DNA from 4 places in the Pseudomonas sp. PvP027 genome. Region 1 is predicted to be linked to each of the others. Evidence: predicted binding sites of a transcription regulator. Region 1 holds the regulator's gene; each other region holds the start of a gene.
What was found. The regulator FliA, encoded in region 1, starts transcription of late flagellar genes. The targets are predictions, from matches to a motif close to CTAAAGTTTNNNNNNNNNNNGCCGNTAA.
Positions count from the first base shown of each region.

Region 2: the regulator FliA is predicted to act here: its motif matches at 2,310-2,337, upstream of JOE33_RS03135 (methyl-accepting chemotaxis protein).
Region 3: the regulator FliA is predicted to act here: its motif matches at 2,728-2,755, upstream of JOE33_RS07785 (methyl-accepting chemotaxis protein).
Region 4: the regulator FliA is predicted to act here: its motif matches at 2,032-2,059, upstream of JOE33_RS03275 (methyl-accepting chemotaxis protein).

Region 1 covers NZ_JAFIBK010000001.1:5,164,335-5,168,521, reverse strand. The annotation lists gene JOE33_RS22515 (protein phosphatase CheZ) at 1-215, opposite strand, end outside; gene JOE33_RS22510 (chemotaxis response regulator CheY) at 235-609, opposite strand; gene fliA (RNA polymerase sigma factor FliA) at 866-1,606, opposite strand; gene fleN (flagellar synthesis regulator FleN) at 1,603-2,436, opposite strand; gene flhF (flagellar biosynthesis protein FlhF) at 2,552-3,880, opposite strand; gene flhA (flagellar biosynthesis protein FlhA) at 3,892-4,187, opposite strand, start outside.
Region 2 covers NZ_JAFIBK010000001.1:817,691-821,877, forward strand. The annotation lists gene JOE33_RS03125 (2Fe-2S iron-sulfur cluster-binding protein) at 1-1,654, shown strand, start outside; gene JOE33_RS03130 (sarcosine oxidase) at 1,658-2,230, shown strand; gene JOE33_RS03135 (methyl-accepting chemotaxis protein) at 2,445-4,187, shown strand, end outside.
Region 3 covers NZ_JAFIBK010000001.1:1,899,627-1,903,813, forward strand. The annotation lists gene JOE33_RS07775 (protein-glutamate O-methyltransferase CheR) at 1-399, opposite strand, end outside; gene JOE33_RS07780 (chemotaxis protein CheW) at 396-932, opposite strand; gene JOE33_RS07785 (methyl-accepting chemotaxis protein) at 940-2,562, opposite strand; gene JOE33_RS07790 (NEL domain-containing protein) at 2,859-4,187, shown strand, end outside.
Region 4 covers NZ_JAFIBK010000001.1:853,364-857,550, forward strand. The annotation lists gene JOE33_RS03270 (helix-turn-helix domain-containing protein) at 1-23, shown strand, start outside; gene JOE33_RS03275 (methyl-accepting chemotaxis protein) at 303-1,925, opposite strand; gene JOE33_RS03280 (MFS transporter) at 2,503-3,825, opposite strand; gene JOE33_RS03285 (SMP-30/gluconolactonase/LRE family protein) at 3,909-4,187, opposite strand, start outside.

The DNA of each region.
Region 1 (4,187 bases):
ATGTGCGGATCAATGTGAAAGTTCACGATTGCACTGTGCAGCTCACGAGTCAGCTTGCCCACTTCCTGATAAAGGCCGCGGTCGCGTGTCTGGTTGAGTTCGTGGATCAGTTGCACAGCGTCGCCGAAACGACCTTTTTCAAGGCTGGTGACAAGTTCCTGCGCGTGTCTCTTTAAGGTCGACTCAAAGTCGGCCATCGAATCATTGTTATCCATAGCGCCCTCGCGGCTTGCATCAGCTATTGACGCGTTCAAAGATCTTGTCGATCTTGTCTTTCAGGGCTTGGGCGGTGAATGGCTTGACTACATAACCGTTCACCCCGGCCTGGGCAGCTTCAATGATCTGCTCACGCTTGGCTTCGGCAGTGACCATCAGCACGGGAAGGCTCTTGAGGCGTTCGTCCTTGCGGACTTCGCGCAGCAGATCGATACCGGACATGCCAGGCATGTTCCAGTCCGTCACCAGAAAGTCAAAGGCACCGCTCTGCAGCATCGGCAATGCGGTCAGACCATCATCCGCTTCCGATGTGTTGGTAAACCCCAGATCACGCAAAAGGTTCTTGATGATCCGCCGCATCGTTGAGAAGTCATCAACGATGAGGATTTTCATGTTCTTGTCCAATTCGACCTCCAAGCAGTCTTTAACGCGTTCAGCACCTGAACACGCTGTTCACTCAATACTGGCACAGCACACCCCCGGCTGTACGAAACGACGACGGGCTTGGCACAACAACAGGCAAGGACCTGAGAAACAAGCCCATCAAGGCAATGCCTGACAGGCTTCCGACGGGTCCATCCTGTTACCACGTAACGCTCTGCACAGCCGGCTTGCAGTCAACGCGCGGCCATAGACCGCACGTTGCCTGTCAACGCGCTCGCCACTCCCCCAAACGCCCTCGCAAACGAGCTGCGCACTGGCTGTGTAACTGACTGACCCGAGATTCGCTGACCCCAAGAACCTCTCCGATTTCCTTGAGGTTCAGCTCTTCGTCGTAGTACAGCGCCAACACCAGACGCTCGCGCTCTGGCAGATTGGCAATTGCATCGGCCAACGCAGCCTGGAAGCGCTCGTCTTCCAGGTCGCGCGACGGCTCAAGCGAACCGCTTGCGCCATCCTCGTGCAGCCCTTCATGATCGCCGTCCTGCAGCAGGTCGTCGAAACTGAAGAGGCGGCTGCCCAAGGTGTCATTCAAAATCCCGTAGTAATCATCGAGACTCAACTGGAGTTCGGCCGCAACCTCGTGATCTTTAGCGTCACGGCCGGTTTTAGCTTCAATTGCCCGAATTGCGTCACTGACCATGCGCGTATTGCGGTGTACCGAGCGTGGCGCCCAGTCACCCTTGCGCACTTCATCGAGCATCGCACCACGGATGCGAATACCGGCATAGGTCTCGAAACTCGCGCCCTTGGTGGAATCATACTTGGTGGAGACTTCAAGCAGGCCGATCATACCGGCCTGGATCAGATCCTCGACCTGTACGCTGGCCGGCAGGCGCGCCAGCAGATGATAAGCGATACGCTTGACCAAAGGCGCATAGCGCTCGATCAACTCGTATTGCGAATTACGGGACGCCTTGCTGTACATCTGGTAGCCGCTCGCAGTCATTGCACAGGCCCTGCACTGGTCTGGTGAACGAGTCGCTCAACGAAGAACTCGAGATGACCCCGCGGGTTGGCTGGCAACGGCCAGGTATCAACCTTCTGGGCAATGGCCTTGAAGGCCAGTGCACATTTGGAACGCGGGAATGCTTCGTAAACGGCGCGCTGTTTCTGTACCGCCTTGCGTACGCATTCGTCGTACGGCACGGCACCTACATACTGAAGCGCAACATCGAGAAAACGATCCGTCACTTTGGTCAGCTTGGCGAACAGGTTGCGCCCTTCCTGCGGGCTCTGTGCCATGTTGGCCAGCACCCGGAAGCGGTTCATGCCGTAGTCGCGATTGAGCAGTTTGATCAGGGCGTAGGCATCGGTGATCGACGTGGGCTCGTCGCACACTACCAGCAGCACTTCCTGAGCGGCGCGCACGAAGCTGACCACCGACTCGCCGATACCGGCGGCCGTATCGATCACCAGCACATCGAGGTTGTCGCCAATCTCGCTGAACGCCTGGATCAGGCCGGCATGCTGGGCGGGCGAAAGATGCACCATGCTCTGGGTGCCGGAAGCAGCGGGTACGATTCGAACCCCGCCCGGCCCCTGCAGCAGCACGTCGCGCAACTCACAACGCCCCTCGATGACATCGGCAAGTGTGCGTTTGGGCGTCAGCCCAAGCAGCACGTCGACATTGGCCAGACCCAGATCGGCGTCCAGCAGCATGACGCGACGGCCAAGCTCGGCGAGGGCCAGTGAAAGGTTCACTGACACGTTAGTCTTACCGACGCCACCTTTGCCACCGGTCACAGCGATAACCTGTACGGGATGCATGCTGCCCATGTTATTTCTTTACCTTGTCTTGCGTAGACCGAAACCACATCGAGGGCTGCACATGCGCAAATGAACACTGCATGGCAGACCGTTGACGCAGGGACATTCCAATAATATCCATCACTTAACCCACTCTCTTGCCAGGGGTGTGATAGAGGTCAGCAAACATATCAGCCATTGCTTCTTCGCTAGGCTCGTCCTGCATCTGCACACTCACAGCGCGGCTTACCAACTGATGACGACGCGGAGTATGCAGGTCATCAGGAATGCGTGGTCCGTCCGTGAGGTAGGCCACAGGTAGTTCGTGACTGATCGCCAGGCTCAGGACTTCACCAAGGCTGGCAGTTTCATCAAGCTTGGTCAGAATGCATCCGGCCAGGCCACAACGCTTGTAACTGTGATACGCGGCCGTCAGCACCTGCTTCTGGCTGGTGGTTGCCAGTACCAGATAGTTGCGCGACTTGATGCCGCGACCGGCGAGGCTTTCCAGCTGCATGCGCAGCGCAGGATCACTGGCCTGCAGCCCGGCGGTATCAATCAGCACCACGCGCTTGCGCAGCAGCGGTTCCAGCGCCTGAACCAGAGACTGGCCGGGATCGACATGGGTGACCGGAACGTTGAGGATGCGCCCAAGGGTCTTGAGCTGCTCCTGCGCGCCGATACGGAAACTGTCCATGCTGACCAGTGCGATATTCTGCGGACCGTACTTCAACACGTAACGTGCTGCCAGTTTGGCCAGGGTGGTGGTCTTGCCCATGCCGGCAGGACCGACCATCGCAATCACACCGCCCTCTTCCAGCGGCTCGACTTCCGGTACGGCGATCATGCGTGCCAGGTGCGCCAGCAGCATGCGCCAGGCCTGACGAGGCTCGTCAATCTCCGGAATCATCGACAACAAGTCGCGTGACAGCGGGCCGGACAGGCCGACACGCTGCAGACGACGCCACAGGTTGGCCTGCTGCGGACGAGTGCCCTGCAACTGGTTCCACGCCAGCGAGCCGAGCTGGACTTCCAGCAGCTCACGCAGGCCATTCAATTCGGAGCGCATCGAGTCATAGGCGCGCTGGCCAACGGCAGGCTCGGCGGCCTGCGGCGGTGCGTAAGCAAATGGACGCGGCGGCTCTTCGAGTGTCGGTTCGATGTGCGTATCGGCAGGGTTGACCGGCTTGCCGGAAAACAGCTGCAGGTTGATCGATGCGTCGCTGTCGCTGCGATTGTTCAATTCGGCCTGGGCGGAGACGATGCGCGACTGGGTCTTGCGCAGCTCGTCTTCCAGTTCCATGTTCGGCACACGCGGTGCCAGGGCGGACAGCTTGTAATCCAGAGCAGCAGTCAGCTCTACGCCACCAGCAATGCGCCGGTTACCGATGATGGCCGCTTCCGCGCCCAGCTCATCACGAACCAGCTTCATGGCTTGACGCATATCGGCGGCGAAAAATCGCTTAACTTGCATGACTCACTACCTCAGCCGTTCGGCCCGACAGTCGCTACGATGGTTACTTGCTTGTTGTCCGGAATTTCCTGATACGCCAGAACATGCATGTTCGGTACAGCCAATCGTCCAAATCGTGACAGCATGGCCCGGACAGGCCCTGCTACCAGAAGAATTACCGGCATCCCTTGCATCTCCTGACGCTGGGCGGCCTCAATCAACGAACGCTGGAGCTTCTCAGCCATGCTTGGCTCAAGAAGAACGCCTTCTTCCTGACCCTGACCAGCCTTCTGCAAACTATTGAGCAATATCTGTTCCAACCTTGGCT
Region 2 (4,187 bases), 4.3 Mb from region 1:
AGGCGGCAAGCTGGCCTATGACGATCAGCAGGCCGAATTCGCCATCAGTGGCCTGCCGCAGAACCTGGGCATCGCGGGCTCGGTCAACGGTTACCACGCGCTGGACAACGTGCTGGCCGATGCGGCCCATGCCGCCGCCAGCGTGGTATCGGCACTGGGTCTGGAATCGGCTGACGCCCCTGCCCCCCTGCGCAGTGAAGCGCAGGTCAATTTCGCCTGGCCGATTTTCCCGCATCCCGACGGCAAGGATTTTGTCGATTTCGACGAAGACCTTCAGGTACGCGATATCGTAAATGCCACGCGCATCGGCTATCGCGACATCCAGTTGGTAAAACGCTATTCCACGGTGGGCATGGGGCCGTCACAAGGCCGTCACTCGGCACTGCCGACTGCACGACTGGTGGCCGCGTCGACCCAGCGCAGTATCAGTGAAACCGGCGTGACCACGGCCCGTCCGCCCTTCGAGGCAGAGAAGCTGGCACACGTTGCAGGCCGTGCCTTCGATCCGTATCGGCAGACGCCCATGCACCAGCGTCATCTGCAGGCAGGTGCGAAGATGATGCCGGCCGGGATCTGGCAGCGTCCGGCGTTCTATGGCAAACCCTCGCAACGCGATGCCTGCATGCAGCAGGAAGCGCTGCACGTGCGTAACAAGGTCGGCATCATCGACGTGTCGACACTCGGTGGCCTGGACGTGCGCGGCCCCGACGCCGCCGAGCTGCTCAACCGCCTGTACACCTTCGCCTTTCTCAAACAGCCGGTCGGGCGTTCGCGTTATGCGCTGATGACCAACGAGCAAGGCGTGGTCATCGACGACGGCGTTTGCGCGCGCTTTGCCGAACAGCATTTCTATGTCACCGCCACCACCAGCGGTGTGGATCGCATTTATCAGCAGATGCTCAAGTGGAATGCCCAGTGGCGTCTGAACGTGGACATCACCAACGTCACGGCGGCCATTGCTGCGGTCAACCTGGCGGGTCCGGATTCGCGCAAGGTGCTGGAGCAGGTCTGTACCGACCTTGATCTGTCTGCCGCAGGTTTCCCTTATCTTGGCGTGCGCCTGGGCACTGTTGCCGGCATCAAGGCGCGGCTGTTGCGGGTCGGCTTCGTCGGCGAACTGGGCTACGAGATCCACGTCCCCGCTCGTCACGCGCTCAGACTCTGGGATGCGCTTGTCGAGGCTGGCAAGGCATTCGACATGCGTCCGTTCGGCGTCGAGACGCAACGTCTGTTACGTCTGGAAAAAGGTCACGTCATCATCAGCCAGGATACCGACGGCATGACCCATCCGGCAGAGATCGATATGGGTTGGGCCGTCAGCCGGAGCAAGCCTTTCTTTGTTGGTCGCCGCTCGGTGGACATCCTCGAGGCTCAGCCGCAAAAGCGCAAACTGGTTGGCTTCACCCTGCCCAAGGCCAGCCCGCTGCCACTTGAGGGCCATCTGGTGCTCAAGGGCCCGGACATCAGTGGCAACGTGACGTCCTGCGAGTACTCCTCGACTCTGGGCATGATCATCGGCATGGCCTATGCCGCGTTCGACCAGAGCACTCCCGGCCAGCAGATTCCGATCCGCGTCGAAGACGGTGTGGTGGTTCAGGCCACCGTCGTGAAACTGCCCTTCTTCGACCCTGAAAACCAGCGCCAGGAGCTCTGACCCATGACCAGCCTTATCCAGGACCGCCCTGTCGGCGCCAACGCGCGCGCCTTGTGCACACTGCAAGACCTCACCGATCGGCCACGCGTGGGATTTCGTGGTACGCAAAGCGCTGAATACCTGACGGCACGCGGTTTCAACCTGCCCGACGCACCGAACAGCGCCGTCACGCAGGCGGACGGCAGCCATGTCGCACGCCTTTCGCAGACCGAATTCCTGCTGCTGGGCAGCCCGCTTGATAACGGGCAGCGCATTGCCGATGAAGAAGCTCGCTGGGAGCTGGACCACAGCGCCAATTACCTGCTGCCTCGCGAAGACAGCCATGCCTGGCTGCAACTGAGTGGCGCTTGCATCTCCCGGGTAATGTCCAAGCTGTGTGGCGTGGATCTGCGCCCGGAGGCTTTTGCAGCCGGCTCGGTGGCGCAGACCTCGGCGGCGCGCATCAATGTGATCGTCATCAACCTCGGCGTGCAGACCGAACCCTGTTTCCAGATTCTCTTTGATCGGGCTTCACTGGCTTACTTCAAGGATGCGATGCTGGATGCCATGACCGAGTTTGGAGGGCGCTATTTATGAACCCCGGGTTACTGCGTTACTGAGCAAAGGTCGTGTCGTGCTCATAAACGACAACAAGTGTCTGTTACCGCCAAGCCAGTTAAAGAATGCCGGCAAAAAGCCGTTGACCTCTTGGTAGACCATAAGAGTGACCCTCAGCTCAATGCCCCGGGTCGCAGACTGCATACATGCAGCGCCCAACACTTGCGGCAGTAACGGACATCCCGGAGCTCAAATGAATATCAAACAGAAATTGACGTGGGCGTTCGCAGTCATTGCGTGCTTGCCCATACTAGTCGTCGCCGCCATCGTGATCGTAAACCTGCGTGACAAGGCGACCAGTGATTTCGCGGACAGCAGCGCGCGAGAAATTCGCCAGGTCGACAATGCCATGCAGCTGTTTTTCGACGGTATTACGCAGAACGTCAATTACATCGCGGCGCACCCGCTGATCGCCGGGGCGAGCGATGATTTCCGCAACTACATGGGTGCGACGCCTACCGCGCAGTCCGAGAATGACAGGCAGGCGACCGAGCTGTTCGCCAGTATCGCCAAGGCTCACCCAGCCTACTCCTACGTCTCTTATGGTCTGATCAACGGCAGCTACATCATGACGCCGGAAGACCCGAAAATGAGCAACTACGACCCGCGTGTGCGGCCGTGGTACAAGACGGCGATGGCCAATGCCGGCAAGACCGTGCGCAGCGATGCCTATTACTGGGCCAACGACGACGCTGTGCTGGTCAGCACCATCCGGGCGATCCCCAACAAGCTGGGCAACCCTGGCGGCGTGGTCAATATCGACGTATCGCTCAAGCAACTGACCAACATCGTCAAGCAGATCAAACTGGGCGAAAGCGGCTATCTGATGCTGATGGAAAAGAACGGCACCGTGCTGGTCGATCCCAAGCAGCCCGAGCATAACTTCAAGAAACTGGGTGAGCTGGGCGACGGCTTCAGCGAGCTGGCCAAAACTGCCAGTGGTCTGGTCGAGGTCACACTCAACGGCGAGCGTTACATGGCCAATGTGTACTCATCCGAGCAGCTGGGCTGGAACTTCATCGGCCTGATCAAACAGGACGAAGTGATGGCTTCGGCCACCCGCCTGACCTGGTTGATCGGCATCATCGCTGCCGTGCTGGCGCTGGTTTTCGCCATCGTCGGTGCCAGTTTCGCCAGCGTCATCGTGCGCCCGATCCACAGCGTTTCCAGCGGGCTGGAAGGCATTGCCGGTGGCGAAGGCGACCTGACCCAGAACCTCGCCGTGCGCGGCAAGGATGAAACCGCGCAACTGGCAGGCTGGTTCAACAAGTTCCTGACTGCGATTCGCAGCCTGATCCAGCACATCGGCCAGGCCGCGGGGAAGATTCTCGAAGCCTCACACAGCTCGACACGTGTCTCCAACGACATGGCCGAAGCCGCTGGCCGGCAGCGCGAAGCAGTGGACATGGTCTCCACGGCGTTTCATGAAATGGTCGCCACTTCCAATGAAGTCGCCCGCTCCTGCAGCCAGGCCGCCGACTCGGCCGACAACGGTCAGCAACAGGCGCGTGAAGGTCAGCGTCAGATCGACGATGCGGTGCGCAGCGTCGACCAGCTCAGCGAGGAACTCACCCGCTCGGCCAAGGACATGACACAACTGGAAAAGGACAGCGCAGGCATTCAGTCGATTCTCAACACCATCCGCTCGATTGCCGAGCAGACCAACCTGCTGGCGCTCAACGCCGCCATCGAGGCAGCACGTGCAGGCGAACAGGGTCGCGGCTTCGCCGTCGTAGCCGACGAAGTCCGCGCACTGGCCAAGCGTACGTCGGACTCGACCGCCGAAATCGACAACCTGCTGGGCAACCTGGCCAAACGCACGGCGTCGGTGGCGCAGCAGATGCATGCCAGCCTCGACGTCTCGCAGCAATCGGTGACCAAGATCGGGCAGGCACGCAGCAGCTTCGGGCAAATCCGCGAGTCAGTGGATGTGATT
Region 3 (4,187 bases), 3.3 Mb from region 1:
GGCATCGACCTTGAATTGCCTGGCGTCGACCCCGGCGTCGAATAACGCCATGGCGATGGAATAAGGTTCCTCACCGGTCGAGCACGGCAGGCTGAGGATGCGCAAGGAGCGCACACCGGCAAGACTGGCGATACGCTCGCGGGCCAGCATGCCCAGGGTGACAAACGATTCGGGATAACGAAAGAACCAGGTCTCGGGCACGATCACCGCTTCGATCAGCGCCTGCTGCTCCTGCGGCGAAGAGACCAGCAGATGCCAGTAGGCATCACTGTCAGCGCAGTGGGCGGCCGTCGCACGCTGACGCAAGGCACGCTCGATGATCGCTTCGCCGACGGACGTCACATCCAGGCCGATACGCTCCTTGAGAAAGCTGAAGAAGCGCGAGTCATCCACCTTCATTGCGCGTCCTCGAGCAGCTCGAGGTCAATCGGCGGAACCGGATACAACAACTCGCGGACCGGCTCGCTCAACAGCTCATGAACGTGAATCCACTGCAACAGGCCCTGCTCATCCTCACGCACCGGTCCGAGATACGGTGACAGGCGATTGTCCAGCCCGTAGGCCTTGAACTGCGCAACCGGGCAGCGCAGCGTTTCGGTCGCCTGTTCCAGAATCAGCCCGAGCAATTGCGCCGGGTGCGCGTCGTCGTAGCGATAATGCACCAGCACCATTCGCGTACTGGTGCGCGAGCGCGCCGGCTGGCCGGAATTCAGCGCACTGATGTCAATCACCGGCACGATCTCGCCGCGGTGGGCAAAGATTCCCGCTACCCAGTGAGGTGCCTGGGCAATGGTCTTGAGCTTCACACGCGGCAGGATTTCAGCGATCTCGGTCGCGTCCAGCGCATAGCGGTCCTCGCCGATGCAAAACAGCAGAAAGAGCTTGCTGGCGGTCAGTGGCGTGCCATTGCGCCTCGGCGATTGATCGCTCATTGAGCCTTCAGACCTTGAATCGCGAAACGCCACTGCGCAGCCCGACCGCGACCTGACTCAACTCGTCGATGGCGAAACTGGCTTGACGCAGTGAGTCGACGGTCTGGCTGCTGGCATCCGCCAGCTGCACCAGCGCCTGATTGATCTGTTCGGCGCCGGTGGCCTGAGCCTGCATGCCTTCGTTGACCATAAGCACACGGGGTGCCAGTGCCTGAACCTGATGAATGATCTGCGACAATTGCTCGCCGACCTGAGTGACCTCGAACATGCCGCGGCGCACCTCTTCGGAAAACTTGTCCATGCCCATCACGCCAGCAGACACCGCCGACTGGATTTCCCGCACCATCTGCTCGATGTCATAAGTGGCGACGGCAGTCTGGTCGGCAAGGCGACGCACCTCGGTGGCAACCACTGCAAACCCGCGACCGTACTCACCCGCCTTCTCGGCCTCGATGGCGGCATTGAGCGACAGCAGGTTGGTCTGGTCGGCGACCTTGACGATGGTGACGACGACCTGATTGATGTTACCGGCCTTCTCGTTGAGGATCGCCAGCTTGGCGTTGACCAGATTGGCAGCGCCCATCACCTGATGCATGGTGTCTTCCATGCGTGCCAGCCCCTGCTGGCCGGAACCGGCGAGAACCGACGCCTGATCGGCCGCCGAGGTGACTTCGGTCATGGTCCGCACCAGATCCCGCGAGGTGGCAGCGATTTCCCGCGACGTGGCGCCGATCTCGGTGGTGGTTGCAGCGGTCTCGGTGGCAGTAGCCTGCTGCTGGCGGGACGTTGCGGCGATCTCGGTGACCGAGGTAGTGACCTGCACCGAAGAGCGCTGCGCCTGCGCAACCAGCGCGGTGAGCTCGGTGACCATGTCGTTGAAGCCGGTCTCGACCGCATTGAACTCGTCCTTGCGCGACAGGCTCAGACGGGTACTCAAATCCCCCTTGCGCATGACGTCCAGGATACCCACGATCAGTTGCATCGGGGCCATGATCGAGCGCATCAGCAACAGCCCGCATGCAGCTGCCGCCATGATAGCGATCAGCAGAGAAAGCACCATGCTGACCTTGGCACCCAGCACAGCATTGACGATATTGGTGGTGGCCTGATCCGCCAGCTGTTTATTGGCCACGATGAGCTCATTGAGCTGCTTGCGGCCCGCGAGCCAGACCGGGTTGACTTCGCCATAGAACTCGGCGCGCGCACCTGCGTAGTCGCCGCGATCGTACTTGGCGTGAACCTCGGCGAGCATGCGCGAATAGGCTTCGCGGCGCTTTTCGAAAAGCGCGAAGCTGTCTCTGTCTGAATCATCGAAGATAGACTTCTTGTAGCCGTCCATCTGTGCCTGCAGGTTTTCGTCAAAACCCTGAAACTGGTCTCGTTCCTGCTTGGTCAGCGGCCGCCCCTGCCCTTCGGCAATCAGCTCCAGCGTGCGGATGTAACTCTCGCCCCAGGCACTGCGCACCAGGGTGCTGTAGTAGACACCGGGCAACGCATCGAGACGAACATCTTCCTCGCTGGACTCGATGGACAACAACCGTGAATAAGATACAACGACCATCAGTAGCATGATTGCGATGATGACGGCGAAACTCGCCAGAATCCGTTGGCGCAAGGTCCAGTTCTTCACAGTCAGCCCTCAAGAGTTCAACGACGGCGTCGGGCCGTGTTCAAGAAGCGGACCGACGAACGGTCCAAACGGCGTGAGTATAGCCCAGCCGTCAAACGTTACATGGGTAATACAGAACGAAGTCACGGCCGCTATCGACCATCGCTCTTTTGCCCTCTTCATGTCTTGTCGGCCATCGTCACCACTACTTGAGCAACGGCCTTCAGAAACAGCAAGCGTACATAGATAGTTAACACTTGAACGGCAAGTCGCGGCCGTAAGCTTTGTCGCCTGTTCATTCACGACAAGGCACTTAAATGCTGGATCTATCTCCGTCGGGCAAGGCGCCTGCGCTCCCGCATCTGCAACTGATAAAAGACAAATCCCCCGCGTGGCTGCTTCAAGCTGAGCCGGCAACTCATGCAGCCTTGCGCAAGGCTTCGCGCCGGCCCGTGCAATGGCTGGCGAGCGCACGCACGTCCAGCCCTGCTCAAGTCGCCGAGCTGCAGCGCCTGTATGCCGAGCACCGCGACCACGAGCAACAGGTACGCCCGACGCTGGATCGCCTGTCGACGCTGGAGGACTTCGCAAGCCCCCTGCTGACAGCCGCCATCAAGGATCGCTTCGGGCTGGAGGTGGACGTTGCCGACACCTGGCTGTTCCACGCCAGTCGTGCGCGAGTCGACCAATCGTTCAATACGGCATCCAGAGACCCGGTAACACAGGCCAACATTGCCCTGAGGGCCGCAACCCAAAGCCTGCTCAAGGCAGCGCTGCAGAATTTCGAAGCCTGGGAAACAGCACCGGGCGCAATGGACTCCAGCACCGGCATCAAGGCCCAGGTGTTTTCTTCCTTTGAAATCCTCGGCCAACAGATCACCGGCAAGTCCTTGCCCATTTCACCGACCGATTTTGCAGCGCTGTGCCGTGAGCTGGACCTGGGCGGCCGATACCAGGCGCATCTTCAGTCCGTCTTCAGCACACCTTTGACACCCGAGGAAACTGCAGACGCTGCGGCATCTAGACTGAGTCAGAGCTTCATGCAACTGGAATCATCGTCGATCCGGCTGCAGTTACAGATTGCATCCCTGCAACAACAGGTCAGCCCGGCGTTGCAAGGCGCCGTTCTGGACATTCTCGATGGCAAACAACATGTCCGGCTCGATAACAGGCCGGTCAACTGCAGCGTACTGTGCCTGGGTGATATCGAACTAACCGGTATTCTGGTTATTGGCAAGGATCGGGATACTGCTACTCAGGCAGAACGGATTGTGGTGTATATCCCGGATGATCCCGTTGCGCCGCTGAAGGAATACGACTCGGTCGAAGTGTTCATAAATGCATTGCGCGACCGGATGTTCATCAACGGCTACCTGAACTTCTTCATGCGCTTCATACCGGCGCGCCATAGAAGTGCCTTGTTTGAAAAGTTGTCTGAACGCCTGCACCCCAAAGTCAAGAAAGGCGGCATTTTCGAGCGTCAGTGGCTGGAGCGTGAAGCCGACCGAAACGCCCGACTCGACCTGAGAGAAAGCGTGCTGCAAGGTCCACTGCTGGACAACCTGTACGAGCGCAAACGCGCAGCCTTGCGCGACGACGCACTGTTTCATGGTGTACCTACCGCGGCGCAGGACCAGAAGACCTTC
Region 4 (4,187 bases), 4.3 Mb from region 1:
ACAGTATTCTGGCTCAGCATTGACGTAAAAAGGTATCAGTCCTGAGACAGCCTGCGCTGCCATTTCATTGCATGAATTCCGATGTACTGCTCATCCTTGCCCTGCCGGACGACCTGAAAGCCCGCAGGGCATCACGCTTGGCACCCCTTTTGACCGGTTCTGACGACCTCCACGGGTATGTCATCAAGGCACCAAAGGTTAGGTGCGTTTTTTAAATATGCCAGAAAAAACCCCGGGATTAGCCATAGACCAATACCGGGGTTTTCAGCAGCGTGAGCGGGTTGACGAGCTTTCTTCAGACCTTATAGCCGAAACTTGCCCACTTCCGTCTGCAGGCTGGTGGCGAGGATCTTCAGGCCGCCGCTGGTCTTGAGCAGTTCCTGAACCGACATGTTGTTCTGTTCAGCCATTTGCGCAGAGCGCTCGACGTTACGTGCAACATCCTGGCTGGCGGCGGTTTGCTCACGCAGCGCGAAAGATATCTGGTCGACCACCTGCAGAACCTTGCCCGAACTGTCGCGAATCTCAATGATCGCTTGACCGGCAGTGCCCGCCATTTCCACGCCTTCGTTCACTTCCTGAACGCCGCTGCGCATGCTCTCGACGGTTTCCCGTACGCCCGCCTGAATTTTATCGATCATCCCGGCGATTTCCTTGGTGGACTTGCCGGTGTTCTGCGCCAGCAGGCGTACTTCGTCGGCAACCACTGCGAAGCCACGTCCCTGTTCACCGGCACGCGCCGCCTCGATGGCAGCGTTGAGGGCCAGCAGGTTGGTCTGATCGGCAATGCCCTGAATCACGCTGACGATCGACGAAATGTGCTCGGAGTGCTGACCCAGTCCTGCGACCTGAGTAGAAGACAGCTGCACTGTCCGGGCGATGCCATTCATGCTGGACAGGGTATTTTCGATGACCTGCGCACCGTCCTTCGACTGCTGCCCTGAGCGGCTGGCGAGTTCATGCGCCTCATCGGCGTTTTCGGAAACGTGATGGATGCTGACGGTCAGTTCTTCGATAGTAGCCGCCATCGCCGAGGCGGACGTCGACTGTTCCTGGATAGCACCGGACAGCTGTTCGGAAGCACCGGAAATCTGTTGCACGGCGACGACCAGTTGATTGGCGGCCTGGCTGATCTGTTGAATCATCTCGCGCAGGCGATTCTGCATACGATCAAAGGCTTTCGGCAGTTCATCGTGACTGCTGGTGTCGATCACAGTGTCCAGCTTGCCATTGGCAATTGCCGTTGCGGCATCAATGGCCAGTTGCAAGCGCGCCGTGGTGCTGCGCCCCAATACAGCGGCAAGGATCATCGCAAGAACAGCCGCGGCCAGGCCGCCGCACATCAGAATCATGATCGCAAACCGCTTGGCATCGGACATTTCCTGACTGCGCTGAACCAGCAACTTTTGCTCAGTACCGCTGATTTCAGCGAGCAGAGCACGCATGCTGTCCATCTTGGCTTTGTCGGCCCCCGAGGTGATGCGTGCATCCAGCTCATCATCAGGCATATTGCGTGCAGTCAGATCGCGGCGCAGGGCGATGATCGGATTGATATCTTCATCGAGCCAGCGCTTCTGGGTATCACCCAGAGCGGCCAGGCGGCGCTGCTGCTCCGCATTGTCAGCTGTCAGGCGCTTGAGCGAATCGAGTTCTTCGTTGAAACGCCTCTCCCCCGCCACCAATGGCTCCAGGAACGCATCCTTCGAAGCGATGACAAAGCCTCGCATCCCGGTCTCGATATTGATCAGCTGTTCAAGGGCAAGTTGCGCTTCGCTCAGCACCTGGTACGTATGAACATTGCTGTTTGTAGCCTCTTCGACCTGCTCGAAACCTCTGTAAGCACTCGCGACAAGGACGACGATAAGCACGATGATCGCGGCAAAGCTGAAGTAAAGCTTTTGCGAGATGCTGAGTTTGCTGAACATGATGTCGGTCCTGAACTAGCCATTCCGTGGCTTGCATGGTGGGCGCTATCACTCGTAAAAATGGGCTGAACCAACTTTTATGATTGATGTCATTGAGATAGTACTCATGTCGCCCGCCAGCTCAGTAACTTTAGAAGCTATAAGCTTACAAAACCTGAATAAAGGCTCTAAACCAAGCTAAGGCAATGATATTTAAGGATAAAAAATTTTTATTACACTTGGCATTCAATACTCTATACAACTCGAAAAACTTGACGCCCGAAGATTTCTGACGTCGATTTTTTGCCTGTGTTAGTCAAGGTATGTTCTGATTGCGACAGCTCAGATGTCGCTGAATAGCAAGTAATGGAGGGAAAAGTCATACTTTATCTTCGCTATTGAATCGGTTTACCGGCCCGAAAAGCGCTTGCGACCCCTTTTAAAGTGAAGTTTTCCGGTTGATACGGGGACAGATTTTGAGCGCTTACGCTGTCTTTCCGGTCCCCGCAGGCTGACGCATTAGTCCAGATACCGAGCATCCCTACAGAGCGGCTTACGGCTATTTCAGATCAAAACCAAGTGACATCACTGCCCGTCCTCACACGCTCCGCTGCACCGTCAGCAACTCTGGACGGTGAGAAAACAGCTGCAGGAACGCCCCGCCCAATGCGCAACCGGCCATTACGAAAAAGCACACGGTATAGCCGCTGAGGCTGGTCCAGCCACCGCCCATGGAAATCAGCGTTCCCATCAGCACCGGGGCGATACCGCCGCCGATGAACATCGCTGTGGTGATGATCCCGTTGGCTGTGGATGTCGCCGAAGGTTGCGCCGAGTCGGAAGCGACCGCGTAGTAGATGGGCCAGACAGCATTGGCGACCAGGCCGAACAGCAACTGCACGGCGATGACGATCAGGATGGTGTTGGCGAAGTAAAAGGCCCCGACGCTGACCGCCATCCATATGCCGCAGATGATCAATGTGATGCGCCGACCGATGATGTCCGACAGCGATGGCCAGATCAATTGCCCGAGGATGCCGGTCAGGGTGAACACCACGCTCATTCCCGCCGACTCGGCCAGCGACAGGTTGAGGATGTTGTACAGATAGGCTGGCAGGACAATGTTGACGCCCATGTACACCACTTGGGTGAGCATGGTGTTACCGGCAGTCAGGGCGATGTTGCGGTTGCTCAGGGTTGCCTTCACCGACTTCCAGACCTGGCCTTTTACGTTGGTCGACGGCGTGCTGTCCGGCGGGGTCATGCCTTTGGCAGCGATGTCCACGTACAGTTGAGTGATGCGCTCGGCCGTCGAGTAGCGTGCCCAGAAAATCATCAGCGGCAGCGCTACGACGAAGGCGAAGAAGAATACATAACGCCAGTTTTCCTCTCCGTAAGTGCTGATCACGAAACTGGCGACAATGCCGCTGAGCATCGCGCCGATGGGGTAACCGGTATGGTGCGCGCCCAGAGCAAAACCGCGACGTTCTACTGGCCACCACTCGGCAGTATTGCTGACACCGACAGGCTCGCCCCAGCCAGCGCCCAGATTCACCCCGACGCGCAAGGCGATGAAACTGGCCAGGCTGCCACTCAATGCCTTGAAGCCCGACAGAAACGACAGCGCGGTGTAACCCAGTACCAGCGGCACCTGAAAGCGCGCCCTCTTCCACCCACCGCCGTAGCGATCACTCCAGATAGAGCCGGGAATATCGAGAACGGCCAGTGCCAGCATGACCACCGTTGCCACCGTCCCCCACTGATCCGCAGACAGGTCGAAATGCTTGGAAATCGTCGGCCCCAGGCGCAAGACGATCTCGCGATCGTAGGCGTTCAAAATCCAGATCATCCAGCAGACCAGCAACGACACCCACGAAAAACGATGAATCTTGCCCAGCGATGCATTCTTGTTATTTGGCATGGGAAATCTCCAGGCGTGTCGCGCACGCCCCAGCGAGAAAGGGTTCAGTCGTCCTTAACGTTCAGGTTCGGTCTGTTGGTGGGTTAACTGGCAAAGCGCCGCTCGGCAATGCCTTTCACACCCAGCCCGGTGATGGCGAACAGGGCACCGCGCTGCTGGCCATCTTCCGGGAAACGCGGCAACGGCGGCTTGGCCATGGAGGTGACAAACAGTGTGTCCAGATTCGGGCCGCCGAAGGTCAGACTGGTCACTTTCTTCACCGGCATGTCGATGATGCGATCCACCCGCCCGTCAGGGGTGTAACGCACCAGCTTTCCGGCATACACCAGCGCTTGCCACAGACAGCCTTCGGCATCCACGGT